DNA from 3 places in the Actinoallomurus sp. NPDC050550 genome. Region 1 is predicted to be linked to each of the others. Evidence: predicted binding sites of a transcription regulator. Region 1 holds the regulator's gene; each other region holds the start of a gene.
What was found. Region 1 encodes LexA, which represses DNA repair genes until DNA is damaged. Its sites were predicted from a motif close to TCGAACANNTGTTCGA; they were not measured.
Positions count from the first base shown of each region.

Region 2: a site for LexA is predicted at 6,766-6,781, ahead of AB0I04_RS21220 (intein-containing Rv2578c family radical SAM protein). Genes of this name have one in related genera too.
Region 3: a site for LexA is predicted at 5,776-5,791, ahead of AB0I04_RS02765 (SAV_6107 family HEPN domain-containing protein). Genes of this name have one in related genera too.

Region 1 is NZ_JBFAJC010000007.1:169,976-180,029, reverse strand. It holds gene AB0I04_RS12835 (alpha/beta hydrolase) at 87-953, shown strand; gene AB0I04_RS12830 (cytochrome P450) at 1,043-2,296, shown strand; gene AB0I04_RS12825 (hypothetical protein) at 2,370-2,612, shown strand; gene AB0I04_RS12820 (SRPBCC family protein) at 2,609-3,082, shown strand; gene leuS (leucine--tRNA ligase) at 3,413-5,878, shown strand; gene lexA (transcriptional repressor LexA) at 5,930-6,634, opposite strand; gene nrdR (transcriptional regulator NrdR) at 7,263-7,727, shown strand; gene AB0I04_RS12800 (vitamin B12-dependent ribonucleotide reductase) at 7,800-10,054, shown strand, end outside.
Region 2 is NZ_JBFAJC010000014.1:141,981-152,034, forward strand. It holds gene AB0I04_RS21195 (hypothetical protein) at 1-235, opposite strand, end outside; gene AB0I04_RS21200 (sigma-70 family RNA polymerase sigma factor) at 232-726, opposite strand; gene AB0I04_RS21205 (cytosine permease) at 822-2,162, opposite strand; gene AB0I04_RS21210 (LuxR C-terminal-related transcriptional regulator) at 2,284-4,596, shown strand; gene AB0I04_RS21215 (AAA family ATPase) at 4,645-6,681, shown strand; gene AB0I04_RS21220 (intein-containing Rv2578c family radical SAM protein) at 6,792-8,687, shown strand; gene AB0I04_RS21225 (hypothetical protein) at 8,700-8,933, opposite strand; gene AB0I04_RS21230 (hypothetical protein) at 9,083-9,304, opposite strand; gene AB0I04_RS21235 (N-formylglutamate amidohydrolase) at 9,802-10,054, opposite strand, start outside.
Region 3 is NZ_JBFAJC010000002.1:93,574-103,627, forward strand. It holds gene AB0I04_RS02730 (polyprenyl synthetase family protein) at 1-423, opposite strand, end outside; gene metF (methylenetetrahydrofolate reductase [NAD(P)H]) at 473-1,384, shown strand; gene AB0I04_RS02740 (phospholipid carrier-dependent glycosyltransferase) at 1,333-2,778, opposite strand; gene AB0I04_RS02745 (GNAT family N-acetyltransferase) at 2,977-3,564, opposite strand; gene AB0I04_RS02750 (hypothetical protein) at 3,570-3,896, opposite strand; gene AB0I04_RS02755 (hypothetical protein) at 3,893-4,912, opposite strand; gene AB0I04_RS02760 (YbaK/EbsC family protein) at 5,203-5,667, opposite strand; gene AB0I04_RS02765 (SAV_6107 family HEPN domain-containing protein) at 6,013-6,396, shown strand; gene AB0I04_RS02770 (Cmx/CmrA family chloramphenicol efflux MFS transporter) at 6,848-8,059, opposite strand; gene AB0I04_RS02775 (transcriptional regulator) at 8,587-9,081, opposite strand; gene pyrR (bifunctional pyr operon transcriptional regulator/uracil phosphoribosyltransferase PyrR) at 9,634-10,054, shown strand, end outside.

The DNA of each region.
Region 1 (10,054 bases):
GTCGCCCCGTTCGCGGATGATGTCCTGCCCTGGCCGGGTTCGCCGAAGACGGTGACGTCGGGGCGACGGCGGCTTAACGTCGGCTCATGGCGGAGATCGCGACGATTCGTGCGAACGATCTGACCTTCGGCTACCTGGAGGCCGGTAGCGGGCCGCTCGCCCTGTGCCTGCACGGCTTTCCCGATTCGGCGCACACGTGGCGGCACTTGATGCCCGCGCTGGCCGACGCCGGCTACCACGCGGTCGCGCCGTTCCTGCGCGGGTACGCGCCCACGGAGGTGCCGAAGGACGGCGCCTACCAGACCGGCGCGCTGGCGGCGGACGCGAACGCCCTGCACGAGGCCTTCGGCGGGGACGCCGACGCCGTGCTCATCGGGCACGACTGGGGCGCCGCCGCGACGTACGCCGCGGTCTCGGCGGCGCCGGAGCGCTGGCGGCGCGCGGTGGCCATGGCGGTCCCGCCGTTCGGTGCGCTGCTGTCGGCGTTCTTCGACTACGCGCAGCTCAAACGGTCCTTCTACATATTCCTCTTCCAGACGCCGCTGGCCGAGACGGCCGTGCTAACGGGGGACATGGCGTTCCTGGACGGCCTGTGGGCGGACTGGTCGCCCGGCTACGACGCGACCCGCGACGTCGCGTACGCCAAGGAGTGCCTGCGCGACCCGGAGAACCTCGCCGCCGCCATCGGCTACTACCGGGCGATGCTCGACCCGTCGCGGCACGTCCCCGCGTACGCCGCCGTGCAGGAGGCGGCCGAGCGCGTCGGCGAGCGGCCGGCGCTCTATCTGCACGGCGCGGCCGACGGCTGCCTGGCCGCGCCGTCGGCGACGGACGTGGAGGCCCATCTCCCGCCCGGGTCGGTGGCGCGGATCGTCTCGGACGTCGGTCACTTCCTTCACCTGGAGAGGCCGGCCGAGGTGAACCGGCTGATCCTCGACTGGCTGGACGCCTGACGGACGCTCGTCGTCACCATCGCCTGCGGCGTAAGTGGCCACTTTGGCAGAATGGAGCAGAATGCGATTCTAATGGTGAGGGGTGGCGGATGACGGTGGAGAAGACCCGGCCCGACGGGATCGATCTGACCGAATGGGAGTTCTGGGAACGTCCGCTCGAGGAGCGTCACGCGTTGTTCCGGACGCTGCGGAGGTTGCCGCGGCCGGCGTTCTTCCGCGAACCGGAGATGTCGTTCTTGCCCACTGGACCCGGTTACTACGCGCTGGTGAGCCACGCGGACGTCGTGGAGGCGTCGCGCCGGCCGGCCGACTTCTGCTCCGGGCAGGGCGCGATCAACATCAATGACATGCCGGCCGACCTCGGCGAGTACTTCGGCTCCATGATCAACATGGACGATCCGCGGCACGCCAAGATCCGCCGGATCGTCTCGCGCGCGTTCTCGCCGCGCATGATCCAGCGGTTCGAGGACCAGGTGCAGGCCACCGCCGGGCAGGTCGTCGAGGAGGTCCTGGCCAAGGGCGCCGGCGACTTCGTGACCGACGTCGCCGCCCGGCTTCCCTTGAAGATCATCTGTGACCTGATGGGGATCGACGAGAGGCACTACAAGACCGTCTTCGACAACACCAACGTCATCCTCGCCGGCGCCGACCCCGAGTTCGTCCCGGACGACCCCGACCAGGTCGCGCTCCAGCTCCTCGAGGCCGGGCAGACCCTGAAGGATCTCGTCGAGGAGGTCGGCCGGCGGCGCCGCGACGAGCCGACCGGCGACCTCATCTCGGCCCTGGTCAACGCGAACATCGACGGCGAGTCGCTGACCGACCAGGAGCTCGGGTCCTTCTTCATCCTCCTGGTCGTCGCCGGCAACGAGACCACGCGCAACGCCATCGCGCACGGCCTGCACCTGCTCACCACCAATCCGGAGCAGCGGGCACTCCTCGCCTCGGACTTCGAGCGGTACATCCCGGGCGCCGTCGAGGAGATCGTGCGGTACGCCTCGCCGGTGATCTGGATGCGGCGCACCGCGACCCGCGACACCGAGCTGAACGGCCATGAGTTCAAGGCCGGGGACAAGCTGCTGCTGTACTACTGGGCGGCCAACCGGGACGAGGCCGTCTTCACCGACCCGGAGGTCTTCGACATCACCCGGGATCCCAACCCGCACGTGGGCTTCGGCGGCCCGGGTCCGCATTTCTGCCTCGGCGCGCACCTGGCCCGCAGGGAGGTCACCGTGATGTTCCGCGAGCTTTTCCAGCGGGCTCCGGGCATTCGCGCCACCGGCGAGCCGGACCGCCTGCTGTCCAACTTCATCAACGGCATCAAGCACCTGCCCTACACCGTCTGACGCGTGACCCCGGTACGGCGCCGCCGTTGGCGCGGCGCCGTACCCGTGATCGCTATCATGTTATCTTGGTAACATGGTAACAGTTGAGCGTGTCCAGACGGGGCTGCGGATCGAGCGCAACACCCTGAAGGTCCTCAAAGCGCTCGCCGAGTATCTCGACATGCCCCTCGGTGAGCTGGTCGAAGGCGTCGTCCTGCACGCCTTCGAGGGAAAGGCGCCCTTCTCCCCGGAGACACTGCGAAAGATCGAGCAGCTCACGTCGGTGTACGGTCTGACGCTGACCGCAGCCGACGCGCACCGGCTGGAGGAGAAATGACGGCCGGCGGCGCGGATCCGGCCCCCGCCGTGGAGGGAGCGCGGCACCGTCTCACCGGCGCGATCCGCGTCGGCCTTCCCCCTGAGGAGGCCTTCCGTCTGTTCACCCCGGTCGGCGAACGAGACTGGGTCGACGGCTGGGACCCTCGCTTCCCGGCACCGGCCGAGGACGACACCGCGCCGGGCACGGCGTTCGAGACGGCGGCCCACGGCCGGGTGACCACCTGGGTGGTCACGGCCCGCGAGCCCGGACGCACCGTCTCGTACGCCCGCGTCACCCCCGGCGTCCACGCCGGGACCGTGTCCGTCGTCCTGGACGGCGCGGACGGCCCCGGAACGCGGGTGACGGTCACCTACGAACTCACCGCGCTGACCGAGGCCGCGCAGGATGAGCTCCGCCACTTCGCCGCCGGTTACCCGGACTTCCTCCGGTCCTGGAAGCGGGCCATCGACCTCGCGCTGGGACTCTGACGCCGGCGTCACCAGGGGAGTGGGCCGTCGTCGCCGAAGAAGGAGCCGGTCGGCCCGCCGAGACTCTGATCCGGGTCGCGGGAGACCGGGAGAGACCCGCGGAAGCCGGGATCAGCGGCCCCCCTTCCCTGCCGTGTTCGCTCGGTGACCACAAATCGCCCGGTGTCCTTGCGTCTGCGATAGTCTTGAGGTATGCGATCTCGGCTGCTCCTCAGCCGGCCGCGTTGACCCGAGACGTCGACGCGGCAGCCCCTCCTGCGTGAGGGGCGTTCTCATGCAAGGGGCACGGTTCACCGCCAGCCGAAGCCGTGCGAATCAGACGAGGAATCCATGACAGGCGCCGACGAGAACTACGACCCACGGACGATCCAGGACAAGTGGCAGTCCCGGTGGGAACAGCTGAAGCCCTTCGCCGCGAGCGAGGACCCCGGTGACGAGCGGCCTCGCAAGTACGCGCTGGACATGTTCCCGTACCCCTCCGGCGATCTTCACATGGGTCACGCCGAGGCGTTCGCGATCGGCGACGTCATCGCCCGCTACTGGCTGCAGAAGGGGTACAACGTCCTGCACCCCATCGGCTGGGACTCCTTCGGCCTGCCGGCCGAGAACGCCGCGATCAAGCGCAACTCCCACCCCGCCGAGTGGACGTACACCAACATCGACACCCAGGCGGAGTCGTTCAAGCGGTACGGGATCTCCTTCGACTGGTCGCGCCGGCTGCACACCTCCGACCCGGAGTACTACCGCTGGAACCAGTGGCTGTTCCTGCGCTTCTACGAGCGCGGCCTGGCCTACCGCAAGGGCGGGCAGGTCAACTGGTGCCCCAAGGACCAGACGGTGCTGGCCAACGAGCAGGTCGTCAACGGGCACTGTGAGCGGTGCGGCACGCTGGTCGAGAAGCGCGTTCTGACGCAGTGGTACTTCAAGATCACCGAGTACGCCGACCGGCTGCTGACCGACATGGCGGATCTGGAGTGGCCCGAGCGGGTGCTGCTGATGCAGCGCAACTGGATCGGCCGCTCGGAGGGCGCCGACGTCGCCTTCCAGATCGAGGGGCGCGCGGAGCCGGTCACCGTCTACACGACCCGGCCGGACACCCTGTTCGGCGCGACGTTCTTCGTCGTCGCCGCGGACGCCGCGCTGGCCGATGAGATTTGCGCGCCGGAACAGCGCGCCGAGTTCGAGGCCTACCGCGAGGCCGTGGGGCGCGAGTCGGAGATCGAGCGGCTGTCCGCGGACCGGGAGAAGACCGGCGTCTTCCTGGGCCGCTACGCGATCAACCCGGTGAACGGCGAGCGCATCCCCGTGTGGGCCTCCGACTACGTCCTGGCGGAGTACGGCCACGGCGCGATCATGGCGGTGCCCGCCCACGACCAGCGCGACCTGGACTTCGCCCGCAAGTTCGGCCTGCCGGTCCGCATCGTCGTCCAGACGGGGGAGCAGGACCCGGCCGAGACCGGGGTCGCCACCCCCGGCGAGGGCGAGCTGGTCAACTCCGGGCCGCTGGACGGCATGACCAAGTCCGCCGCCATCCCGCGGATCGTCGAGGTCCTGGAGGAGAAGGGCCTGGGCAAGGCCTCCGTCAACTACCGGCTGCGCGACTGGCTGATCTCCCGGCAGCGGTTCTGGGGCACGCCGATCCCGATCATCCACTGCGACGCGTGCGGCGAGGTCCCCGTCCCCGACGAGCAGCTGCCGGTGCGCCTGCCGGACGACCTGCGCGGCGCCGACCTGGCGCCGAAGGGCGTGTCGCCGCTGGCGGCGGCCCACGACTGGGTGAACGTCGAATGCCCCAAGTGTGGCGGTCCGGCCAAGCGCGACACCGACACGATGGACACCTTCGTCGACTCGTCCTGGTACTTCCTGCGGTACTGCTCGCCGGACTACACCGACGGGCCGTTCGACGTGGAGAAGGTGCGCCGGTGGATGCCGGCCGACCAGTACACCGGTGGTGTCGAGCACGCCATCCTGCACCTGCTGTACGCGCGGTTCTTCACCAAGGTGCTGTACGACATGGGGATGGTGGACTTCACCGAGCCGTTCAAGCGGCTGGTCAACCAGGGCCAGGTCATTCTGAACGGCTCGTCGATGTCGAAGACGACCGGCAACCTGGTCGACCTGGGCGAGCAGATCGCCGAGTACGGCGTCGACGCCGTGCGGCTGACGATGCTGTTCTCGGGTCCGCCGGAGGACGACATCGACTGGGCCGACGTGTCCCCGTCCGGTTCGGTGAAGTTCCTGGCCCGCGTGTACCGGGTGGCCGCCGACGTGACCTCCGCGCCCGGGGCCGACCCGGCGGCCGGGGACGTCGAGCTGCGCAAGCTGACGCACCGGACGATCGACGAGGTCACCCGGCTGGTCGAGGCGCACCGGTACAACGTCGCGATCGCGCGGATGATGGAGCTGACCTCCGCCGCCCGTAAGGCGATCGATGCCGGCGCGGGCGGCGCCGACCCGGCGGTGCGGGAGGCGGCCGAGACCCTGGCGGTCATGCTGTCGCTGGTCGCGCCGTACACCGCCGAGGAGATCTGGGAGCGGCTGGGCCGTACGGCTCCGGTGACCAGGGCGGGCTGGCCGACGGCCGAGCCCTCGCTGCTGGTCCAGGAGTCGGTCACCTGCGTCGTGCAGGTGGCGGGCAAGGTCCGCGACCGCCTGGAGGTGTCTCCGGACATCGCCGAGGGCGACCTGGAGCGGCTGGCCCTGGACTCGGAGAAGATCCGGGCGGCGCTGGGCGACCGGGGTGTGCGCAAGGTCATCGTGCGCGCCCCGAAGATCGTGAACATCGTGCCCGCCTGACGGGCGAATCCACCCGGGTCGGTGCCCCCCTGGCCGCCGACCCGGGTGGGATCACATCTTGCGCAGGACCGCCACCACGCGACCGAGGATCGTGGCGTCGTCGCCGGGGATCGGGTCGTACGCCGGGTTGTGCGGCATCAGCCAGACCTTGTCGTCGCGCCGCTTGAGGGTCTTGACGGTGGCCTCGCCGTCGATCATCGCGGCGACGATGTCGCCGTTCTCCGCGACGGGCTGCTGACGTACGACGACCCAGTCGCCGTCGGCGATGGCGGCCTCGATCATCGAGTCACCGGTGACGTTCAGCAGGAAGTGCGTGCCCTCGCCGACGAGCTGTCGCGGCAGCGCGAAGACGTCCTCGACGGCCTCCTCGGCGAGGATCGGGCCACCGGCGGCGATGCGGCCGACGAGCGGGACGTACGCGGGGGCGGGGCGCGCCGAGGCCTCCTGGCCGTTGGTGATCTCGTACGCCTCGTGCTCGGACTCGGTGGCGACCGCCGAGGATCCGGGCATGCGGACGACCACCGCGCGCGGCCGGTTCGGGTCGCGCAGCAGGAAGCCCTTGCGCTGCAGTGTCCGGAGCTGGTGGGAGACGCTCGAGGTGCTGGTCAGCCCGACGGCCTCGCCGATCTCGCGCATCGAGGGCGGGTAGCCGCGCCGCTGGACCGAGTCCCTGATCACCTCCAGCACCTTGCGCTGGCGGACCGTCAGCCCGCTCTCGTCGCCTGGGCCGTCCGGCATTTCCCGAACCTTGCTCATGGTGTCTCCGATGGATGTCTTCTGCGGTGACGCGCGGCCGCCGGTATTTCACTCCCGTAGAGGGACGTTATCGCTTCTCCGGGAAATGATCAAACAGGTGTTCGAAAAATGTGGAATTTTACGGTCCGGGCCTATGTCGGCTTTAGCTCGTACATGTGTTCGATAATAATTCCTGTCCGGCCGTTGGTGAAGGGCGGATGTCATCGCCGGGCCACTGTCGTACGGGCGGCGCTCCGAAGGGGGTGGTCGCCGTCGTGTGCCCGGGCGGGACATGGCAGGCTTGGGAGTCAGGGGTGCGCCCGCGCGAAAGCGCCGGCGCAATGTGATCCACTTCACCGTTCCGGCCGTCGGCGGCGTCTCCGCAGGTCGATGAGGGTGAGGCGTGCCATGGCGGCGGATCGTCGCGTCCGGCGGAGGGCGCGACACGCCGGTGGGGGCCGCGGATCTCCTCGTAGGCGGGCTCTTCGCGCCGGGTGCCTCATGTGGGTTGCGATGCCCTCGGTCGGGCTCTACGGTTGGACCACAACATCTAGTAGTTACATGGATGTAGTTCACCATAAGTTGTGGTTACAAGGTGAGGTTCGCGTAGAAGACGCGTGACTCGCTGTCAGGGGAGGAGTCCGGAGGCATGCACTGCCCGTTCTGCCGACACACCGACAGCAGGGTCATCGACAGCCGGGCGACCGACGACGGATCCGCCATCCGGCGCCGTCGCTCGTGCCCAGAGTGCGGTCGTCGCTTCACCACCCAGGAGACGGTCCTCATGATGGTCGCCAAGCGCAGTGGCGTCACCGAGCCGTTCTCCCGGGAGAAGATCATCGCTGGAGTGCGCCGGGCGTGTCAGGGCCGTCCCGTCAACGAGGACGCGCTCGCCATGCTCGGGCAGCGGGTCGAGGAGGCGATCCGGGCGACCGGAAACGCCGAGATTCCCTCGCACCAGATCGGGCTGGCGATCCTCGGCCCGCTCCGCGAACTGGACGAGGTCGCGTACCTGCGATTCGCCTCCGTATACCGGGGGTTCGAGACGCTCGACGACTTCGCCAAGGAAATCGAATCGCTGCGCGTGGCGTCCGACGGCGACGTCCTGTCCTAGGGCGGCGCCCGCGCCGCGGGCTGTACGGGTAATCCTGGAGGTGGGCCTGGTGTGCCCGAGAAGGGGGATGTCATGACAGAGACGGTGAGCGGCTCAGCCCGACGGGGTAAGGCGAGCCGCAAGGGCGTGAAGATGGAGCGCATCTTCACGCGGCCGGGCGTCCACCCGTACGACGACGTCAAGTGGGAGCGGCGCGACGTCGTCATGACCAACTGGCGCGACGGGTCGGTGAACTTCGAGCAGAAGGGCGTCGAGTTCCCCGCGTCCTGGTCCGTCAACGCGGTCAACATCGTCACGTCGAAGTACTTCCGCGGCGCGGTGGGGACCCCGCAGCGCGAGTGGAGCCTGAAGCAGCTGGTCGACCGGGTCGTCGGGGTCTACACCGAGACCGGCGTCAAGGAGGGCTACTTCGCCTCCGACGAGGACGCCGAGATCTTCGACCACGAGCTGAAGCACGCCCTGGTCAACCAGGTGTTCAGCTTCAACTCGCCGGTCTGGTTCAACGTCGGCACGGCCTCTCCGCAGCAGGTCAGCGCCTGCTTCATCCTGTCGGTGGACGACACGATGGAGGCGATCCTGGACTGGTACAAGGAAGAGGGCGTCATCTTCAAGGGCGGCTCCGGGTCGGGTGTGAACCTCTCCCGCATCCGCTCCAGCAAGGAGCTGCTGTCCTCCGGCGGCACCGCGAGCGGCCCGGTGTCGTTCATGCGCGGCGCCGACGCCTCCGCGGGCACCATCAAGTCCGGTGGCGCGACCCGCAGGGCGGCGAAGATGCTCGTCCTCGACGTCGACCACCCCGACGTCGAGGAGTTCATCGAGACCAAGGCGCGCGAAGAGGACAAGATCCGCGCGCTCCGCGACGCCGGCTTCGACATGGACCTCGGCGGCAAGGACATCGTCAGCGTCCAGTACCAGAACGCCAACAACTCCGTCCGTGTCTCCGACGAGTTCATGCGCGCGGTCGAGTCGGGCGACTCCTTCGGCCTGCGCGCCCGCCGTACGGGCGAGGTCATCGAGCGGGTCGACGCCAAGGGCCTGTTCCGCAAGGTCGCCAAGGCGGCCTGGGAGTGCGCGGACCCGGGCATCCAGTACGACGACACGATCAACGACTGGCACACGAACCCCGAGACCGGGCGTATCACGGCCAGCAACCCGTGCTCGGAGTACATGAGCCTGGACAACTCGTCCTGCAACCTGGCCAGCATCAACCTGCTGAAGTTCCTGGGCGAGGACAACACCTTCGACGTCGCGCGGTTCGTCAAGCTCAGCGAGCTGGTCATCACCGCGATGGACATCTCCATCACGTTCGCGGACTTCCCGACCGAGAAGATCGGCGAGACGACGCGGGCGTACCGGCAGCTCGGCATCGGCTACGCCAACCTCGGCGCGCTGCTGATGGCGACCGGCCACGCGTACGACTCCGAGGGCGGGCGCTCGCTCGCGGGCACCATCACCTCGCTGATGACCGGCGTGGCCTACCGCCGCTCCGCCGAGCTCGCGGCCGCGGTCGGCACGTACGAGGGCTACGCCCGCAACGCCGAGGCGCACAAGCGCGTCATGCGCAAGCACGCCGTCGCCAACGACGAGATCCGCACGCTCGACGAGATGGACAAGTCCATCCACCTCGAGGCCACCAAGCAGTGGCAGCAGTGCCTCAAGCTCGGCGAGAGGAACGGCTACCGCAACGCCCAGGCGTCACTGCTCGCGCCGACCGGCACGATCGGCCTCATGATGGACTGCGACACGACGGGCATCGAGCCCGACCTGGCGCTGGTCAAGTACAAGAAGCTGGTCGGCGGCGGCTCGATGCAGATCGTCAACCAGACCGTGCCGCGCGCCCTCAAGAAGCTCGGCTACCAGCAGGAGCAGATCGAGGCGGTCGTCGAGTACATCGCCGAGCACGGTCACGTCGTCGACGCGCCCGGCCTGCGCACCGAGCACTACGAGGTCTTCGACTGCGCGATGGGCGAGCGGGCCATCAGCCCGATGGGCCACGTGCGGATGATGGCCGCGGTGCAGCCGTTCCTGTCCGGCGCGATCTCCAAGACCGTGAACATGCCGGAGCAGGCCACCGTCGAGGACGTCGAGAAGATCTACTTCGAGGGCTGGAAGCTCGGCCTGAAGGCGCTCGCGATCTACCGCGACAACTGCAAGGTCGGCCAGCCGCTGTCGGTGGCCAAGAAGAAGACCGAGCAGAAGGTCGAGGAGGCGCCGGCCCCGGTCGTCGAGCGCGGCCCGGTCCGTACCCGCCTGCCCAAGCAGCGGTCCGCGACCGTCACCCGGTTCTCCGTCGGCGGCGCCGAGGGCTACATGACCGCCTCCAGCTA
Region 2 (10,054 bases), on a different contig from region 1:
CGGTGGTGAGCCTCGCCTGGGGCGGCGCGGTCGACGGGTGGCTGAGCGCCGGCACTCCGAGCGCGAGGCCGGCCACCGCCGTGGCGCCCGCCGCGACGCCGACGAGGCCGCGCCGACGGCGCCGTACGCGCCCCGCCGCCACGATCCGCTCGACCGGGGTGTGCATGCTGACCTGCTCGAACGAACCCTTCAGCGCGTCCAGCACCGCTGAGGTTTCCCTGTCCTGACTGCTCACGATCCGACCTCCCGGTCGTCGACGGTGATGAGATGGCCGCGAAGCGCCGTCACGGCCCGCGACAGGTGGGCGGTGACGGTTCCCGGGGCGATGCCGAGGATCTCGGCGGTGGCCCGGGTGTCGAGGTCGAGGAAGACCCGGAACGCGATCACCTCCCGCTGCCGTTGCGGCAGCCGGCGCAGCACGGCGAGCAGCGCGGGATCCAGGCCCGCCTCACCGGCCGAGACGTCGGCGACCTCGTGGTCGCGCTCCAGCGCGACCTCCCGCCGCCGGCGACGCCACCACGAGACCTTGGTGTTGAGCGCCGTACGCACGACCCAGGCGGTCGGCGCGGGATGCCGGCTGACGCGGTGCCACGACGCCCAGGCCCGCGTGAACGCCTCGGCGACCAGGTCCTCGGCCAGCTGCCGATCGCCCACACCGGCCAGAACCGCCCGTAGACAGACGTCCCGGCTGGCTCGATAGAACTCCTGGAACTCCAGCTGCTTCACACCCGCTACACGCTTCGAGCGCCCGATCCGCTTACCTTCGCGCCGAGAATCTTTCACCGCGTCCGCGGCATGCCCACCTGGCAGCGGCGCCGGTGTCACCGTCGAGACGATGCGTCCCGCGCTTCGCGAACTCGCGCTCTTGGCAGCGTCCGGCCCATCCTGCTGAGGGCGATATGGCCGGCGAAGGCCACGACGAGCGCGTTGAGGGCGGGGATCCCCACGTGGATGAAGTAGCCGGCGGCACCGGCGCCGGCCCAGGAGATCAGGCTCGCCGGAACCCACTCGGGAGCGTCGGCGGGAAGACGTCCTCGGCTCCGGGACGAGTCCAGTTCCGCGCGCCAGGTACGGACCACGTAGTACTCCGCGATCATGATGCCGGCCACCGGCGGGATCAGGATGCCGAGGATGGTGAGGAAGCCGATGAAGTGATGCAGGAGCCCGGTCGCCGACAGAGCCGACCCCAAGACGCCGATCAGGACCGTCAGCAGACGGCGGCTGACGCACCGGCCGGCCAGGACGTCGATGACGTTGACCAGCCCGAGCGTGGAGGAGTACAGGTTCCAGTCGTTGATCTTCAAGACGGATGCGGTCAGGACGACGGTGCCCCAGAGGCCGCTCGTCGTCGTGATGATCGCGACGACGTCGACGGTGTGCAGTGCGTGGGCCAGCAGCACACCGATGAGTCCGATGAAGAACTCCCCCACAGTGATCCCGACCAGGGTCTGCCTGACGACGTCCCCCACGGTGCGGTTGTAGCGGGTCATGTCCGGCGTCATCACGGCTCCGACGATGAACCCACCGGCGACGAGCGTGGCACCGGCCGCGAGCGAGAGTGGCCTGCCGACCGGCTGGGACCAGATGAGGTCATGCAGCGAGAACCTGACCAACTGGCGCCCGACCGCCCAGACGGCCAGGGCGACGAACGCGGGCACCGTGACGTACGCCGCCCAGGCCATACCGTTGAAGCCGAAGATCACGATCGCGGTGACGCCCAGGCCGCCGATGAGCGACCAGGCCTCCACGGACGGACCGCCCAGCAGTGAATGCAGCCCTTCGGCGAACACCGCGTTCTGCACACCGAACCAGCCGATCAAGCTGACCGCGATCGTCAGGCCGACGATCGCGGAGCCCTTGTTGCCGAATCCCGTCCAGCGCGCGAGCACGGACGTCGACAGGCCCTCCCGCGTTCCGGCGATACCGACGAAGATCGAGACGATCTCCAGCAGCACCGAGCCCAGAGCGATCGCGAGCACGGCTCGCCAGAAGGTCATCCCCAGCCCCAATGTCACCCCGAGCAGGAACTGGGAGAGCGCGGAGAGCTGGCCGAACCGCTGGGTCGCCACCGACCACCAGGAGTAACGGGCCGAGACCGGTACCCGGTGGAGCGAGTAATCCTCGGCGGCGGCCGACTCGTCGAGGTACGCCGCGGGTTTCATCACCATCCTCCCGCCGCAGGGCCGATCACTCCGGACCGGCCACGTGGCGCCCACCGCCTTATCGACGTTTCCGCAGTTCACGTACGGACTGGGCACTATCCGGCAAGCCTATGATTGCGACATGGGCCGGGCAGATTCGGGGGGCCGAGGCCATCGAAGCAACCTTCCTCAGCATCTGACGACCTTCATCGGTCGGCGGGACGAACTGGCGCACGTCAAGGGCCAGCTCGCGGCTCACCGGCTGCTGACACTGACCGGCGTCGGGGGTGTCGGGAAGACCCGTCTCGCCCTCCAGGTCGCGGAAGATCTGAGCAGACGCTTCCCTGACGGGGTCCGGATGGTCGCCCTGGACCGGATCCAGAACCCTGACCTGCTCCTCCACACGGTCACGGCCGCCCTCGGGCTACGAGACGAGGCCGGCGAGTGGGACTTGCCGGCGCTCGTGGCCCGTCTGGAGGACGAACGCCTGCTCCTCGTGCTGGACAACTGCGAGCACCTGCTCGACGCCTGCGCATCGTTCGTCACCGCCGTACTACGGCGGACTCAGGAGGTGCGGATACTCGCCACCAGCCGAGAGGCACTCGGGGTCGCCGGAGAACGGACCGTCCCGCTGCCACCGTTGTCGCTCCCGGACCGGGACGGTCCGCCGGTCTCGCCGAAGTCCCTCGCCAAGTACGACAGCGTACGGCTTCTCGTCGACCGGGCGGCGCTGGTGAGCGCGGGATTCACCGTCGACGAGAGCAACGGCGCGTTGCTGAGCGAGATCTGCCGGCAGTTGGAGGGGATCCCCCTCTCCATCGAGCTCGCGGCGGTCCGGCTCCGTGCCATGTCGCCGCAGGAACTGCTGCACAGGCTGGACCGCTTCCGGCTGCAGGCCGGATGGCCTGGCGTCCCTCCCCGCCAGCGGACCCTCTACTCGCTCGTCGACTGGAGTTTCCAGCTGTGCACTCCGCCGGAGCAGCGCGTCTGGGCACGGTGCTCCATGTTCAGGGACGGCTTCGAGCTGGAGGCCGCGGAAGCGGTCTGCTCGGACGGCGACCTGGATCCGGACACGGTGCTCGAGGCGCTGAGCGGACTGATCGACAAATCCGTGCTGTCTCGAGAGGAGAGCCGAGGCCGAAGCCGCTATCGGATGCTGGAAACGCTGCGCGAGTTCGGCCTCGGCCGCCTCGCCGAGTCCGGTGACACCGATGAGGTGCAGAGACGGCACTGGGATTGGTATCGGCGTCTGGCTCAGCAGGTGGCAGAAGGCTCGTTCGGGGCCGACCAGCTGACCCTGTTCTCCCGGCTTCGCCAGGACCACGCCAACCTCCGCATCGCGCTGGAGCACGGCCTGACCGACCCCGATCGGGTGGAGACCGCGCAGCGGATGGCCGCCGGCCTGAGCTACTACTGGCAGGTGACGGGCCTCCACGGCGAGGGGCGTCGCTGGCTGGACCAGGCGCTCTCGCTCGACACCCGCCCGACCCGCACGCGCGTGCGGGCCCTGTGGGCCGATGCCTGGCTCGCGCTCCTGCAGGGAGAGCTGAGCACCGCGCGCCTGCTGTTGAAGGAAAGCGGTGCGCTGGCCGAAAGGCTGCACGACGAGAGCGGCAGCGCCTGGGTCGCCCAGCTCACCGCCTACGCCGACATGAACGACGGCAGGCTCGCCGAGTGCGGATCCCTGTATCGGCAGGCGCTCTCGGTCCACCGCGCCCTGGACGACGAGCCCGCCGTGGTGCTCACCCTGATCCGGATGGCGATCCTGGCGGTGCTCACCATGGACATCGAGGCGGGGATCGACCACTGCCGGGAGGGACTCCAATGGTGCGAACGCAACGGTGTGCGTACCCTCACCTCGAACCTGCTCTGGGTGCTCGGCATCCTGCGCTGGCGATCCGGCGACACCACCGGAGCCGTCGCGGCGGAAAGGGAGAGCATCCGGCTCGCCCTGCCGTTCGATGACCCCATGGCCCTGGCCCGCGCCCTGGAGGTACTCGCCTGGGTCGCCGCCACCGACGGACAGACCGAGAGGGCCGCCACCCTCCTCGGCGCGCTGGACGGACTGTGGCGTTCGTTCGGCGGCGAGCCGTTCCTCTACCTGCGGGGCTTCCACGACGAGTGTGAGACACAGGTACGCTCCGCCCTCGGCCCCGCCGCCTACCGCTCTTCCTTCGCGCGAGGGACGGCGATGTCGTACGCCGACCTACTCGCGGACGCGCTGGAAGAGACGCCTCACGTGCCGGAACCACAAGCTCGCCGCCTGTCACCCCTCACGCACCGCGAAACCCAGATCGCCGAACTCATCTCCCAGGGCATGAGCAACAAGGAGATCGCCGCCAACCTGATGATCGCTCAGCGCACCGTCGAAGGCCACGTCGAGCACATCCTCACCAAGCTCGGCTTCACCTCCCGGGTCCAGATCGCGGCCTGGACCGTGGCGGAGGGGCGGTGAGCCGCCATGGCCGGTCCGGACTCGATGTCATCGGCGGGGAACCTTCCCGTGGAGCTGACCAGTTTCGTGGGGCGCAGGCGTGAGATCGGCGACATCAAGCGGCTGCTCCAGCGCAACCGGCTGGTGACCGTGACCGGCGGGCCGGGGGTCGGCAAGACACGGCTCGCTCAACGGGCGGCGGGGCAGCTGAGACGCAGGTTCACCGACGGTGTACGCCTGGTGGAGCTCGCCGCACTCGCGGACGGGCGATTCCTGGCCCGGGCGATCGGGGACGCGGTCGGGATGCCCGGCGAGTCGAGGTCCGCCGCGCCGGAGGCCCTCGCGTGGTTCCTGGCGGATAAGAATCTGCTGCTGATACTGGACAACTGCGAGCATCTGGTGGACGTCTGCGCGTGCCTGGCCACCGATCTCCTGCGGGCCGCGCCCCAGGTACGGATCCTGGCGACCAGCCGGCAGGCGCTGCGCGTGACCGGGGAGTGGCTGGTGGAGTTGGCGCCGCTGCCGGTGCCGCAGGAAGAGCAGCCGCCGGCGCGCGATGACGCAGTGCGGTTGTTCGCCGAACGCGCGGCGATCGCGCTCCCGGGCTTCGCCATCACCGACGACAACCGTACGACGGTGGCCGGGATCTGCCGGCGCCTGGACGGCATCCCACTGGCGATCGAGCTCGCCGCGGTACGGGTGCGGGCCATGCCCGTCGAGGCGATCCTGACCCGCCTGGAAGAGCACTCTCTGGAAGTCCTGGGCGCGGGCGCGCAGGTGACCATGCCACGGCTACAGACCCTGCGGTCGGCGATCGACTGGAGTTTCCACCTGTGTTCCGCGCCCGAACAGCGGTTGTGGGCGCGAGCGTCGGTCTTCAGCGGCGGCTTCGACCTCGACGACGCCGAACAGGTCTGTTCCGGTTCCGGAATCGAGAGCGTGGACATGTTCGCGCTCGTGGACGGGCTGCTGGACAAGTCCGTGCTGACCCGTACGACGTCCGAGGACGTCTCCCGCTACCGGATGCTGGAGGCGATCCGCGAGTACGGCGCCCAGCGCCTGGCTCGGTCCGGCGAGGGCACGGCGGTGCGGACGCGTCACCGCGACCACTTCGCCGAGGTGGCCCGGCAGGCGGAGCGTCAGTTCCTGAGCCCGGGAGAGGTCGAGGGGTTCGACCTGCTGCAGCGCGATTACGCCAACGTACGAGCCGCGCTGGAGTTCTGCCTGAGCGAGCCCGGCGAGGCGGACGCCGGGCTACGGATCGCCGGTTCCCTGCGGCACTACTGGACCATGTCGGTCCGCCATCGCGAGGGACGGTACTGGCTCGATCGGGCGCTGACCCTCAACCCGGAGCCGAGCCCGGCCCGCGCCAAGGCCCTCTGGATCGACGGATGGACGGCTCTCCTCCTGGCCGAATGGGACGCGGGGCTGTCGCGGATCGACCAGTGCCTCGCGCTCGCCGAACGCCTGGATGACGAGCCGGCCCGAGCCCATGTCGTCATGCTCCGCGGCATTCACGCGTTCTTCTGCGACGACCTGCACCGCGCCGTGACCTTCTTCGAGGACGCACTCGCCCGGCTGCGGGCCCTCGACGACCGCGCGGACGTATGGATGACCCTCCGTTACCTGACCTACGCCACCGCGCTTCTCGGCGACGCGGACCGTTCCCTTGCCTTCGGCGAGCAATCCCTGGAGACCGCGGAAACGGCCGGCGCTCCGTTGACCCGCGCACGTTCGCTGGGGCTGTACGGGATCGCCCAGTGGCTCATCGGCGACCGCGAACGGGCGATCGAGCTGGTCCGGGAGAGGCTGCGGGTCTCCCCCTACATCGACGGGTGGGGCATCGCCCACTGCTTGGAAGTCCTCGCCTGGGACGCCGCCGAGCGTAATCCGGAACGCGCCGCCCGATTGCTCGGCTGCGCCCACGCGATCTGGCGTTTCACCGCCGCTCCCCTGACCCAGCGGCATCTGGCCGCCGGCCACCGGCTCTGTGAGCGGCGCGCCCGCGTCGCGCTGGGAGACGAGACCTTCGGCAAGGCCTTCGAGGAGGGCACCAGGCTCTCCATCGACCAGGCCGTCGCCTACGCACTCACCGACCGCAGGTGAGCGGGTCAACGCCCGGGCCGGAGCCGCCGTCCACCCACGGCAGGCGCCACGGTGAGAAGCAGCCGCCGAGCCGATGGGCGATCATCGAACACATGTTCTAGGGTGGGGGCATGCGTTGGGATGCGTTGTCGCTGGACGGCGAGGAGCCGGGACTGTTCGGAAGCCCCGTGACGATCGACACGCCCGAATTCCGCGGGATCACCTTCCACGAGATCAGAGCCAAGTCGATCATCAACCAGGTCCCTGGCGCCTCCCGCGTGCCGTTCCGGTGGACCATCAACCCCTACCGGGGCTGCAGCCATGCATGTGTGTACTGCCTGTCCGGCGAGACCCCGATCCTGATGGCGGACGGGCGCACGAAGCCGCTTCGCGACATCCGCGCCGGCGACGAGGTGTACGGCACCGAGGTGGTCGGAAGTCACCGCCGCTATGTCGCCACCAAGGTGCTCGCACACTGGAGCACTATCAAGCCCGCATACCGGATCCGCCTCGAGGACGGGACGGAGTTGATCGCGAGCGGCGATCACAGGTTCCTGAGCGATCGCGGCTGGAAGTACGTCACGGGCACCGAGCGCGGCGCCGGTCGACGTCCGCACCTGACGCGCAACAACAAGCTGATGGGCGTCGGATCGTTCGCCGAGCCGCCTAAGAAGGACGCGGATTACCGTGCCGGTTACCTGTGCGGGATGATCCGAGGCGACGGTCAACTCGGCTCGTACTCCTATCTCAGTGCCATCCGCAACCAGAGCACGGCGGGTAACGCGGCCATCAGGCGGATCATCGCATGGCCCACGGAGGCAACGACGGAGTGGCATAAAGGTTTTCTTGCCGGAATTTTCGATGCAGAGGGAAGCTGCTCGACCGGTGTTCTCCGAATATCGAATACCGACCAGGAAATCATCAGGCACATCGCGGAAGGCCTCGAGCATCTGGGGTTCGAATACAGGGTTGAGCAGCCGAAGAATGCTGTGGGCCTGCCGAATACTGTGATCCGGCTCCTGGGCGGCATCGCTGAGCGGCTCCGCTTCTTCCATACGGTGGATCCGGCGATTACGCGGAAGCAGAACATCGAAGGTCTCGCGATCAAGACGAGCGCCCGGCTCGGTGTGACGTCCGTTGAAGCGACCGGCCTGGACCTGCCGATGTACGACATCACCACCGGGACCGGAGACTTCATCGCCAACGGCGTCGTTTCACACAACTGCTTCGCCCGCCGCACGCATGAATACCTGGATTTCGACTCGGGCCGGGATTTCGACTCGCAGATCGTCGTGAAGGTGAACGCTCCTGAGCTGGTGCGCCGGGAGCTCGCCGCACCGAAGTGGGCCGGTGAGCACATCGCGATGGGCACCAACGTCGACTGCTACCAGCGGGCGGAGGGCCGCTACCAGTTGATGCCGGGCATCATCGAGGCGCTACGGGACGCCGCGAACCCGTTCTCGATTCTGACCAAGGGCTCGCTGATCCTGCGCGACCTGCCGCTGCTGGAGGAGGCCGCCGACCGCACCGAGGTCGGTGCGGCGGTGTCCGTGGGCTTCGTCGACAGGGAGCTGTGGCGGCTGCTCGAGCCGGGCACACCCAGCCCGCTCAAACGCCTCGAGGTCTGCACGACACTCAACGAGCACGGCATCGGATGCGGCGTGCTCATGGGACCGATCGTCCCCTACCTCACCGACGGCCCACGCCAACTGGAAGCGGCCGTACGCCGGATCGCCGAAACCGGCGCCACCTCCGTCTCCGCCATTGTCCTGCACCTACGCCCCGGCGCCCGCGAATGGTTCACGGCCTGGCTCCGCGAGCACCACCCTGAGCTCGTCGCGCCCTACGCCCGCCTGTACGGCCGCGGTGCCTACGCCCCGAAGGACTACCAGCACCGCATCACCCAACGCGTCAAAGACCTCGCCGACAAGCACGGCATCGGCGGACGACGTAACGCCCGCCGCACTCCCACCCCCGCGCCCTCCCCCACCCGGCCTCCCGAACCCGAACAACTCACCCTGCTCTGAATGACCCGATACTCACTGGCGAGGGGCAGAACACGATGCCCAATATCTGCCCGCGACTCTGCCGGACCACCGCACCCGACCAGATCGCAGCCCGGCCACCTGGTCTGCGGTCAGCCCACGGACGTGGTCGGCGGTAAGGGAAAGCTCCCGCTCGCCGCCCCGGCTGATCGTCACGGTGACCTTGCCGGTACGGCGCCGAGTCCACGCCACCAGCACCCCGGCAAAGACACTGACCGCAGCAGGCAGGCCGCCTGCCCCCCTCTAGGATCTGCGGATCCGTGAGCAATTCGGATGATCATGAGCACCGGATGGGCAAAATCCGGGCTCAATGAGCAACGACTGCAGATGGCCGTTGCAGTAGACGAACCCGCTCGCCTTCGGGAGACTTGCATACGTCACGATCGTCGCGAGATTGGCCGGGTTGGGGCGATCACGTTGTAGTGCTGATGACCGGCGTACCACGCTGTGTTGGCGGCGTTCTCGACCATCTCCTGCTGGGTGGTGGAGGACTTCGCCCAGCTTTGGATCGACTTGGCGAGCTGGCCGAGGTCGATGTTGAAGTTGACGCCGACGCTGGGGCCGCCACCGCCACCGCCGACCGGGTCGTCCACTGCCATGGCCTTGACAGCGGAATCCGCTCGGCGCCCGGCAGCGGGCCGGTCGCCGGCGGTAGCAGACCAGGCATGAGACGCCGCGATGGTAGGGGCGGCTGCGGGGGCGAGGGCCCAGATGCCGAACCCCGATGCTCACGCCCGCCCATTCCTCCGACGACCTTCAGTTCGTCAATGAGCGAAGCGCCGGACTGCCGGCAGCAGCACCCGCCGACGCACGGGACACCGGGAACCCACCTGATATCTCGGTGCCAGGTCCTTCCACCGCGGTCGGTCCGGACGCCGGTCAACCGGTCAGCCGGTCTTGGCGTCCGCCGAAGCGGCCCATGATTGTCTTGCTCATCGTACTGACAGGGGCGGCCGCGACGGCAGTGATGATGGGAGCCTTGAGCTCCACGGCCGCACCTAACCGCCCTCGTGGCACGGGCCTGCGAGTGCTCACAGGACCGCGGAACCTACAGCGGCGGCGGGGCAGGACGGCATGAGCGGGTACAGAGGCCCGTTCAGCGGCGGCGCCCGGTTGTGACCACCGCGTCGACAAGGTTCGTGATTGCGTGCACGACCGCTGTGATGCCCTCGCCCGGGGCTCCTCCGGGTTCGGTCATGTAGAGGTCTCGGCGGATCTCGATCATCAGTGCCATTACCGCCTTGGCCTGCCGGTAATGCTTGAGCGGGACGTAACTACCGGCGAAGGGGGTATTCACGCCAAGGTCGTCGAAGCACGAGAACGCCTCCACCGCGGCCTCATGCAGCCAG
Region 3 (10,054 bases), on a different contig from region 1:
CATCTCGTCGCACCAGGACAGGCACACGTCGCCGAGGAGGATCGCCGCGCCCGCGCCGAACGCCTCGGCCGAGCCGCGCCAGCCCGACTCGGCGTGCAGCGCCTCGAACCGGCGGTGGGCGGCGGGCTGACCGCGCCGCGTGTCGCTGCCGTCCATCACGTCGTCGTGGATCAGCGCGCTCGCCTGCAGGAGCTCGAGCGAGGCCGCCGCCGCGACGATCTCCGGCCGGTCCTCGCCGCCCGAGCCGCGCCAGCCCCAGTAGCAGAACGCCGGCCGCAGCCGCTTCCCTCCGGCCAGCAGCGCGTCGAGCGCGGTCAGCATGGGGGTCAGGTCGTAGCCGACATCGCTCAGTACGGGGCGCTGCCGGTCGACGAAGGCGTACAGCGCCGCGTCGACCTCCTTACGAACGCGACTGGGGGTCATACGATTGAGACTAGTGGGCCTTAACGCCCGTCCCGTTACCCTGGTCTGCATGACGTCCGCTCGCCCCACGATCCGGGAAGTGCTCGCCGCGGGCGAGCTCACGTTCTCCTTCGAATTCTTTCCGCCCAAGACGGAGCAGGGTGCCCGCAACCTGTGGCAGGCGATCCGCCGGCTCGAGGTGCTGCAGCCGACGTTCGTCTCGGTCACGTACGGGGCCGGTGGCGGCACCCGCGACCGTACGGTCGAGATCGTCGAGCGGATCGCGACCGATACGACACTCACCCCCGTCGCGCACTTCACCGCCGTCGACCACTCGATCCGCGAGCTGCGGCAGCTGATCGGCAGGTTCGCCGCCGTCGGCGTGCGCGACCTGCTCGCGCTGCGCGGCGATCCGCCCGGTGACCCGATGGGGGAGTGGGTCAAGCATCCGGACGGCGTCGAGTACGCCGAGGAGGTCGTGCGGCTGATCAAGTCGTCGGGCGACTTCAGCGTGGGCGTCGCCGCGTTCCCGTACAAGCATCCGCGGTCGCCGGACATCGACAGCGACACCCTCCACTTCGTGCGCAAATGCCGGGCCGGCGCCGACTACGCCATCACGCAGATGTTCTTCCGGGCCGAGGACTACCTGCGGCTACGCGACCGGGTCGCTGCGCACGGCTGTGACGTGCCGATCATCCCGGGCATCATGCCGGTCACCCAGCTCAGCACGATCGAACGCTCCGAGCAGCTGTCCGGCGCGCCGTTCCCGCCGGAGCTGGCCGAGCGGTTCGAGGCCGTCGGCGACGACCCGGAGGCGGTGCGCCGGCTCGGCATCGACCAGGCCGTGGAGCTGTGCCGGACGCTGCTGGACGAGGGCGTGCCCGGCATCCACTTCATTACGTTCAACAAGTCGACCGCGACGCGCGAGGTCTACGACCGCCTGGAGGTCAGCGGGAGCCGTCGCAACCTGTTGGTGCCGTAAGCGCGGCTCAGGCCACTGGTCTCGTCGCGGGGTGCGGGTGCCCATACGCCTCGTGCGAGGGCGATGCCGAGACTCAGACAGGCGAGGGGAATCGCGGGCAGGACGTACCGGTAGTCGAAGTCGATCGTGGCCGGCGGCAGGATGAGCAGCACCATCGCCGCCGCCCACGGAAGAAGCCCAGGCCCGCCCCAGGAGCGCCAGGCGGCGACGATTCCGGCCAGCCCGCCCAGCAGCATGAGACCGAGGATCGGTCCGGGCAGATAGACGTGATGCTGATATCCGCGGATCCAGCCCGCGTAGGGCTCGACGACACGCGGTGCCTGCGGCGGCTGGTGGTCGTAGGCCGCCATGTCGTTTCGGGCGTTGTCCATGGTGCTGGAGTGCTCGACCGGAGGTGCCGGTTCCTTCGGATGGAACTCATAGCGCAGTGCGACGCCGTAGTCCTTTGTGGGGCTCCAGCGAAAGGTTCGGGCGACACTGTGAGCGACCGTGGACAGGTAGTCGCCGGGCTGGGCAAGGATCGCTCGCTCCGCGAAGTCCTGCGCGAGTGTGTTGTTCGAATCGGTGAACCGGAACGTGGGAAGTCTGTTGATCGGCGAGGACGCGTTCCAGACGTAGGTCTCCGGCCGCATGCGCGGGAGTCCGGGCACGGGACACAGCGCCGTCTCTCCGGCGGGAGGGTGGACTTTCGCGCAGTCGGCGAACGACATCGCGCGCGACCACAGGAACACCCCGCCCGCGCCGCTCAGCGCGTAACGGTGGTAGCGGGAGTGGTACGAGACGGCGTACGCGCCCAGCGGCAGCACTGCCGTCAACGCCGTGACGGCGAGGGCCCGCCAGCCCGCGCGTCGCACGATCAGCCAGCATGGCAGCAGGAGCAGAAGGGCGAACCCGACGGTTCGCGTCACGGTGGCCAGTGCCAGCAACACACCTGCGGCGGTCGCGAGCGGAGCGGTGGGGCGCTCATGCCAAAGAAGCGCGGTGAACGCCGACACGACCAGGAATATGAACAGGGTGTCGGACAGCAGAAGGTGCTCGAGCTGGATCAGGTAGGCGTCGAACAGTACGGGCAGCACGACCAGGGTGGCTCCCCAGTCGGGCAGTCCGCTGCGCCGCAGCAGGGCATAGATCATCACAGCCGTGGCCAGCGTCAACGAGTGCTGCAGCCCGACCACCACCACGAAGCTGTGAAAGGGCTCCAGCGCCCGCAGCATCAGCGGGTAGCCGCCGGGGCGCTCCGGCCGCAGCGCCGAGCGCAGCGTCATCGCGAGGTAGGTGTACGAGTCGCCCACGAACCACAGGGCGGGCCGATAGCCGAGCATCGCCAGCATCCGGAGCACGATCCCACCGAGCATGGCGAAGCAGAAAACCCCGTATCGATGGACAAATCGCATCAAGGCAGGCTAGCCAAGCCGAGGATAACGTCAGATTACGGCAGATTTCTTTACGATTCGGTGGCAGACGGACGATCCGCGGGCGGCCTGCGAGTGCCTTTCCAAGATCACCATCGACGCGGCCCAGATGAGATGCGGGTCAGCGGCCGGTAGGTGTGCGGCGCCGCAGGTGGCAATGTCGACCGCGACGCGCGAGGTCTACGAGCGCCTGGAGGTCAGCGGGAGGCGCGCGCCCATCACCGCGTAGAGGGGCCCGCCCCCCGGAAACTGGAAACCGGTGAGCAGGTCCGTCATGCCGAGCGAGCGGTAGAGGTTACGGGCGGGCGTCTGGGCGTCGAGCGTGGACAGCACGACCGTGCGCTCCGGGCGCTCCGCGCACAGCGTGGTGATCAGCCTCCGGCCGAGCCCCTGGCCCTGACTGTCCGGGTGGACGTGCAGCTCGGCGACCTCGAACGTGTCGTCCATCCACTGCCGGGCGTGCGCGGCGCCGCCGATCTCGGTGAGCGCCGCGTGGACGACGTCGTGCCACCACTGCCCGGGCTCGCCGTGGAAGCCGTACGCGAAGCCGTTCACGTCGCGCCGCCGCCCGGCGACGAACGCGCGGAAGCCGGGGTACACCGTATGGCGTTCCATGATGGTGCGGCGACCCGGCATCTGCTCGGTCGGCGGCTTCATCGCCGCCGCGTAGGTCGCCAGCATCGCGTCGAGCCGCCGGAAGAACGTCCGTTTGTCGATCTCCCGTATCTGCGGCGCGGTGTCCCGCCGGGCTCCGAAGGCTGATCTCACGTGGCTCACTTTGGTATATAAGGCGGGATTTTCGACAGTGCGCCGTAAATGTCCCACAGAATCTGGGCCGCCGCCTTCTTCAGCTGACCGCGCTCCGTATCGAGCTGCTGCTGCCACGTCCGGGCGGCCGGACCCACCCAGGCGTCGCCGGCCGTACGGACCGGCGGATCCAGCGCGGCCTCCAGCGAATCCGCGCTCGCGTAGGCGCGTTCGTAAGCGGCGTACAGCTCGGCGTACTCCGGGTTGGGCCGCTGGGCGGGACTGCCCGGCGGACCGGCCGGCGGCTCCGTCGGCGGGCGGAGGGTGCCCGGGGAGGGCGGATAGGCGGTCACGCGTCCTCCTTCTGAGCGTCGGTGGCCGCATGGTGGGCGTCGGCCGGGTGGGCGGCCGAGGCATGACCAGCCGTGGCGTGGCCGGCGAGGTGCTGCAGCGCCGCCGAGCTCGGGCAGGCCGCCAAGGCGCGGTGCACCGTCCCGGAGTGACGGGCGTAGAGCTCGGCCGCCGCCTCGGGGTCCGTCGCGGCCGGGCGGACCATCGCCTCGTGCGGCGGGCGCGGAGTGGGGATCCGGTGCCCGGGCGGGGCCGCGGCTAGGTGCGTCAGCCCGATGTGGCCGAGAGCGACCTTCGCGCGCCGGTCGAGCCCGGCGTGCTCCAGCACGTGGACGACGTCGTCGTGCACGCCCTTCCGCGACGCCTCGTCGAGGAGCTCGCGGAGCCACTTCTCGTCCATCCTCAGATGATGGCTCACCAGGCCCAGCGACCCCCGGACGGCGGCAAGGCGCGCCTCGTGACCCAGCGCCGCGGCGATCAGGTCGGCGTTGCCGGCCGGGCCGAGACGGGAGTAGAGGCCCTTGACGTAGTCGGGGTCGTCGGCGTTGGCCGACAGCCGCTTCCAGACGTCGGCCGGGATCGGCCGGTGGGCGCTGAGCGCCCCGTGGATCGCGGCGGCGTCGGCGGCCCCGGCTCGGGTCGCGGCGTGCGCGTCGGGGAAGTGGCCGACCGTGTGTCCGGCACCGGCCGGCGTCGTACGGCCCGGACGGCCGCCGAGCCGGCCCACGCCAACGCGGGGCATGTTCGCGGCGCCCTTGCTCAGGTGCGCGTCGGCGTAGGCCCGTCGCCGGCCCAGCATCCCCGGCTGGGCACGGACCCAGCTCTCGACCGCCGCGGCCTGGCGGAGGCCGGTGCGCGGGACGCTCGGGGGCAGGGCGGCGTTCGTGCGCAGCCAGGCGGTGATGGCGTTCGAGGCGCTCGTCATCTGCTGGATCAGCTGAGCCATCGCGGCCGTGTCGATGCCGACGAAATCCTTGTCGCGCGCCGCACTGGCACGCAGACCGTCCTGTCCAGCCATAGGGCACCAGCTCCGGAGAGTGCGCTCAAGCCTCCGGTGACCGTTGTATCACCGCCTGTCGGCCGTTGTCCCCGACGACGCGGTCCCGATGCCGTGACCGACCGTCCGGCTCCGGTCACGCGTGCGGGCTACGCGACGTCGGCCCGTGTGCCGCGGGTCGGGGTCGTCGGGGCGCGGTGGCATGCCGCAGGGCGGACGGTCTGGCTGCGCGACAGCGAGCCGCTCGGTCGGGCGGTCGGGCTGCGCGACGGCGAGCCGCTCGGTTCGGGCGGGCTGCACGGTGGGGTGGGCTACGCGACGTCGGTCGGGGTGCCGCCGGTCAGGCGGAGCAGTTCCTCGTACGAGGTGGGGAAGACGGTGTGCGGGTGTCCGGCGGCGGCCCAGACGACGTCGTACTTGGCCAGCCATTCGTCGACGAGCGTGCGGATCGGCTGAGGGTGGCCGAGGGGAGCGACGCCTCCGATGGGCTGTCCGGTGGCCGCCCGGACGAACTCGGGGTCCGCCCGCTTGATCCGGGCGACGCCGATCCGCTCGGCGAGGCCGGTGGTGTCCACCCGGTGCGCTCCACTGGTCAGCACGAGCAGCGGCTCGCCGTCGGCGGCGAAGATCAGGCTGTTCGCGATGGCGCCGACGTCGCAGCCGAGCTGAGCCGCTGCGGTTGCGGCCGTCGGGGCGGCCTCCGGAAGCTCGCGGACCTGTCCGGTGGCGCCCAGTTCGCGCAGGCGGGCGGCGACGTGTTCGACGTTGGGGTGCATGGCAGCACCCTACGGCCGGTGGCGAGGTAAGAGGTTCCGAACTGCGACGACACATCTATTCGAACGCGTTGACGAATGCGGCGTCGGACGCTTTACTGAAGTACGTACTCGAACCTGTGTTCGAGTACGGCGCGGGACTCGCGGCCCGCGCCGAGGGGATCGTCTCTCGCGGGCAGCGCATGCCGGGCGAGATGCGACGGCCGGGCGGGGCGAGGGGAAGCGCTTCGCCCGGCCTCCCCTGGGCCCTCGGGCCCGCCCAGCGGAAGGAGGCATGTCATGTCCGCAAGGTCGTCAACTGCCGCCCCCCTTCGTCCAGCGCCACGGCGCAGGCCCGCCGCATCAGCGATGTCACTCCTTCAGACGGCCCGGCGCGGCCTAATCGAGGCCGCAGAGTCGGCCGCCCCGGCGCTGCGCTATGTCGCGGCCCACCTGGCCGCGTTGCGCGCCGCCGCCGCCGTGCTCGCCGAGCGCGCCGATCCCGGATCGCGCACCCGTGGTAGACCGCGCAGCGTCTGGGTGCTGCTCCCCGAGGCCGAGCCCGCGCTGCGCGAATGGGCGGCGTTCTTCGCCGCCGGCGCCGACAAGCGCGCCGCGGCGGAGGCCGGCCTGCCGCGTGCGGTCACCGCGGATGAGGCCGATGAGCTCCTGCGCGACGCGGAGATCTTCGTGTCGCTCGTCGAGACCACCCTCGGCGTCCCGGGCCAGCCCATGCTGCCCGCCGCCGGCTGAGACCCCTTCTGGGGACCGGCTCTTCACCGGAGCACGGTTCGTGCCCGCGGGTCCCGTCGTGGACCTCCCCCCGAAGCGGCGGGACCCGCGCGGCCGCTTACCATGCCCTGCTGCCGCCGGGCGGCGCTCCGCCCGCGCAAGCCGTCCGCCGCAAGCCGCGTGCCGCGTGCCGCCCCAGCCGCGCCGCGCGCCCTGCGCCACCTCCTGCCGCGCGCCACGTGCCGTGCCCACGGGGCCGCGCGCCCCGCCCCATGTGCCGCGCATCTCGCACCACGTGCTGCCCAGCCCCGCGCGGCGCGTGCCGAGCGCTGTGCCCTGCGGGCTGCGTGCCGCGTGCCGCGTGCCGCGTTGCGAATCTTGCGCCGCGTGCTGCGGGCTATGTGCCGAACGCTCGGTGACCGCGGCCGCGAGCCCTTCCGGAGGCGCATGCCCCCTGCGGAGCGCACCCCTGTCACCGAGCAGGCCGCCCGATGGGCTTGGAGGCCGGTGCCTCCTCGCGTGTTGCGGGGCGCAGGCGCCGCACGGCCTGGGCGAGGCCCGCCGCGCCGAACGCCGCCGCGACGAGCAGGGCGCTGACCCACAGCGGCGAGCGGTAGCCGAGTCCGGCGGCGATGGTGGCGCCGCCGATGGCGGGACCGGCGGCGGCGCCCACGTTGAGCGCCGCGGTCGCGAAGGATCCGCCGAGTGAAGGCGCCTCCTTCGCCGCGTACAGAATCTGGGCGATCAGCGTCGAGCCGACGGCGAACGAAAGGGTTCCCTGGACGAAGACCAGCACGAACGCGGCTACCGGGCTGCCCGCGGTCACGGCCAGGAGCACCCACCCGGCGAGCAGGGCGATCCCGCCCGGAACCAGGACCCGCATGGGCCGCGTGTCGGACAGGCGCCCGCCGATCGTCACCCCGGCGAACGACCCGAGGCCGAACAGCGCCAGTATCCCGGGCATCCAGTCCTCGGAGAAGCCGCTGACGCCGGTGACGAGCACGGCCAGGTAGGTGAACGTGCAGAAGGTGGCGGCGTTCACCAGCGCGGCCAGCAGCAGCACGACCAGCAGCCGCGGGCTCCGCAGTGCCCGCAGTTCGCGCCGGGCCCTGGGACGGGCCCCGCCGCCGGTCGCCCGCGCGGTGTCCGGCACCGAGCGCAGCACGGCGAAGACGGCCGGGAGACAGACCAGGGCCACGGCCCAGAACGCCGACCGCCAGCCGAGCGCCTGACCGAGCGCGGCTCCGGCGGGCACGCCGGCGACGCAGGCGAGCGTGATGCCGCCCAGGAGGACGGACGTCGCCCGCCCCTTGGCGTTCGGTGGGACCAGAGCGGTGGCCGTCGCGAGGCCCACGGCGAGGAAACCGGCGTTGGCCAGCGCCCCGAGCACCCGGGTCACGAGGAGCACGGACAGGCTGCCGGTGACAGCTCCGATGACGTGCACGAGCATGAACGCGATCAGGAAGACGAGCAGCGCCCGCCGCCGGGGCCAGCGCAGGCTGAGCACCGCCATCAGCGGTGCTCCGACGATCATTCCCATGGCGAAAGCCGACGTCAGCGCGCCGGCGGCGGGGATGGGCACTTTCAGGTCACGGGCGATGTCCGGGATCAGCCCGGACAGCATGAACTCGGACGTCCCCTGGGCGAACACCGTGAGGCCGAGGACGTAGATGACGAAGGGCATGAGCGGAGACTCCACAACCGCGTCGGAACGAGGACACGGCGCGCCGGCACGGCATCCGGGACCGACCGTGTGGCGCGGCGGAGGACGGGGCGGGCGCTACCGGGTGAAGGAGACCGGGCTCGGCACGAAGACGGCCGAGGCCATGGGCCTCCTGGGGAGATCGGTCCGTACGACGGTCATCCGGCGGCGAAAGGGCGGGCGGACTCGGCCGCGGCGCTGCCGCGGCACATCACGAGAAGCCACCGACGGACCGGTGGCTACGGTCTGGACGCCTCAGGACCCGACATGGGGCGCACAGTAGCGACGGGCGGCCCGGCTCGTCCACCGCATTACGCGCCCGGCCCGGAGGCGGGTGCTGTGCGGCCGGGCCGGTGATCTCGGTGGCGAAGACGGTCGGCTGCGCACAAATGGCGCAAATCGGGTCGATTCAGGCATGAAGAAACCCGCCCGGTGGCATGCCGGACGGGCTCCGTCACGACGCATCGATCATGCGGCGATCCGAGGTGCCGCATGACCAGGAGATTGGATCAGAACGCCTCGACGGCGCGGCGTGCCTCAGGATCGAGAACGCCCCAGCCGATCAGCTCCTCGGTGAGCTCCGTCGGTGACTTGTCGTAGATCACCGCCAGCGAACGCAGATCCTCCTGCCGGATGGACAGGACCTTTCCGTTGTAGTCGCCCCGCTGGCTTTGAATCGTCGCGGCGTAACGGGCGAGGGGACCGGCCTTGTCCTTCGGAAGCTGTTGGAGTCGCTCGAGATCGATCACGAGCTTCGGCGTCGGGCCGAGCGGACTCGGCGCGGCTCCGCCGGGGAGCAACTCGGACACCGGCACGCCATAGAACTCGGCGAGCTCGGCCAGCTTCTGAACGGTGACGGCGCGGTCGCCCCGCTCGTACGAACCCACGACGACGGCCTTCCAGCGGCCACGTGATTTCTCTTCCACACCGTGCAGGGACAGGCCCTGCTGGGTACGGATGGCGCGAAGTCTCGCGCCGAGAGCCTTAGCGTATTCAGACGGCATCGCGGCCCCCAGGCTCACTTTCTCGTCGTCGATAGTGGCCCCGGGAGGGGGACCCGGACGGGAAACCCCGCCGCCCCGAGACGGGTGTGCCCATGCAGGCGCACTCTCAGCCGGCCGGGGGGCCGACTGCCCGAGGGGTCCATCTCCTGGGATGGTTACGGACAGTGACGGTAAAACGGGTAGAGCCCCAGGTCAAGCTGATTGGAAAAAAGCGGCGAAACAGTCGGCGCTCGGAGAGCCTCCGACGAGGGGCTCGGAGGGCCCGGAACCCCTTGCCCGCAGGGGCCCGCGGGATCCGGTGGGCCGACGCCGTGGGGGCCGCCGACCGTTGGGTAAAAGCTTGCCATATCCCCGGCCCGGCGTCCGGCGGCCCGCTTGCGCAGCGTCGTCACCAGCGAAAACGTGACGGTGCCGGTGCGGGGCGTGTACGTCCGGGCTGCTACCGTGATAGCGCCCGACGTCCTTTAAGACCCGTCCAGAGAGGCGGGAAAGGAGGTTATCGAGGTGAGTGCTGCCTCCGTGCCCGCGCACGGACCGTCACCCGATAGTGATGTGAGTCACAAGACCGTTCTCGAGGCCCCCGACATCCGGCGCGCGCTCACTCGGATCGCTCACGAGATCCTCGAACGCACCAAGGGTGGCCGCGACATCGTTCTGCTCGGAATCCCGACACGCGGGGTCACGCTCGCCGCCCGGCTGGCCGAGCGGATCACCGACGTCGAAGGCGCCCCCGTCCCGCGGGGCTCGCTCGACGTGACGATGTACCGCGACGATCTGCGCCTGCGCCCGGCGCGCGCCCTCGGCCGCACCGAGCTGCCGCCCGAGGGGGTCGACGACCGCGTCGTCGTCCTCGTCGACGACGTCCTCTTCTCCGGCCGCACCGTCCGGGCGGCCCTCGACGCGCTGAACGACCTCGGCCGCCCGCGCGCCGTGCAGCTCGCCATTCTGGTCGACCGCGGCCACCGCGAGCTGC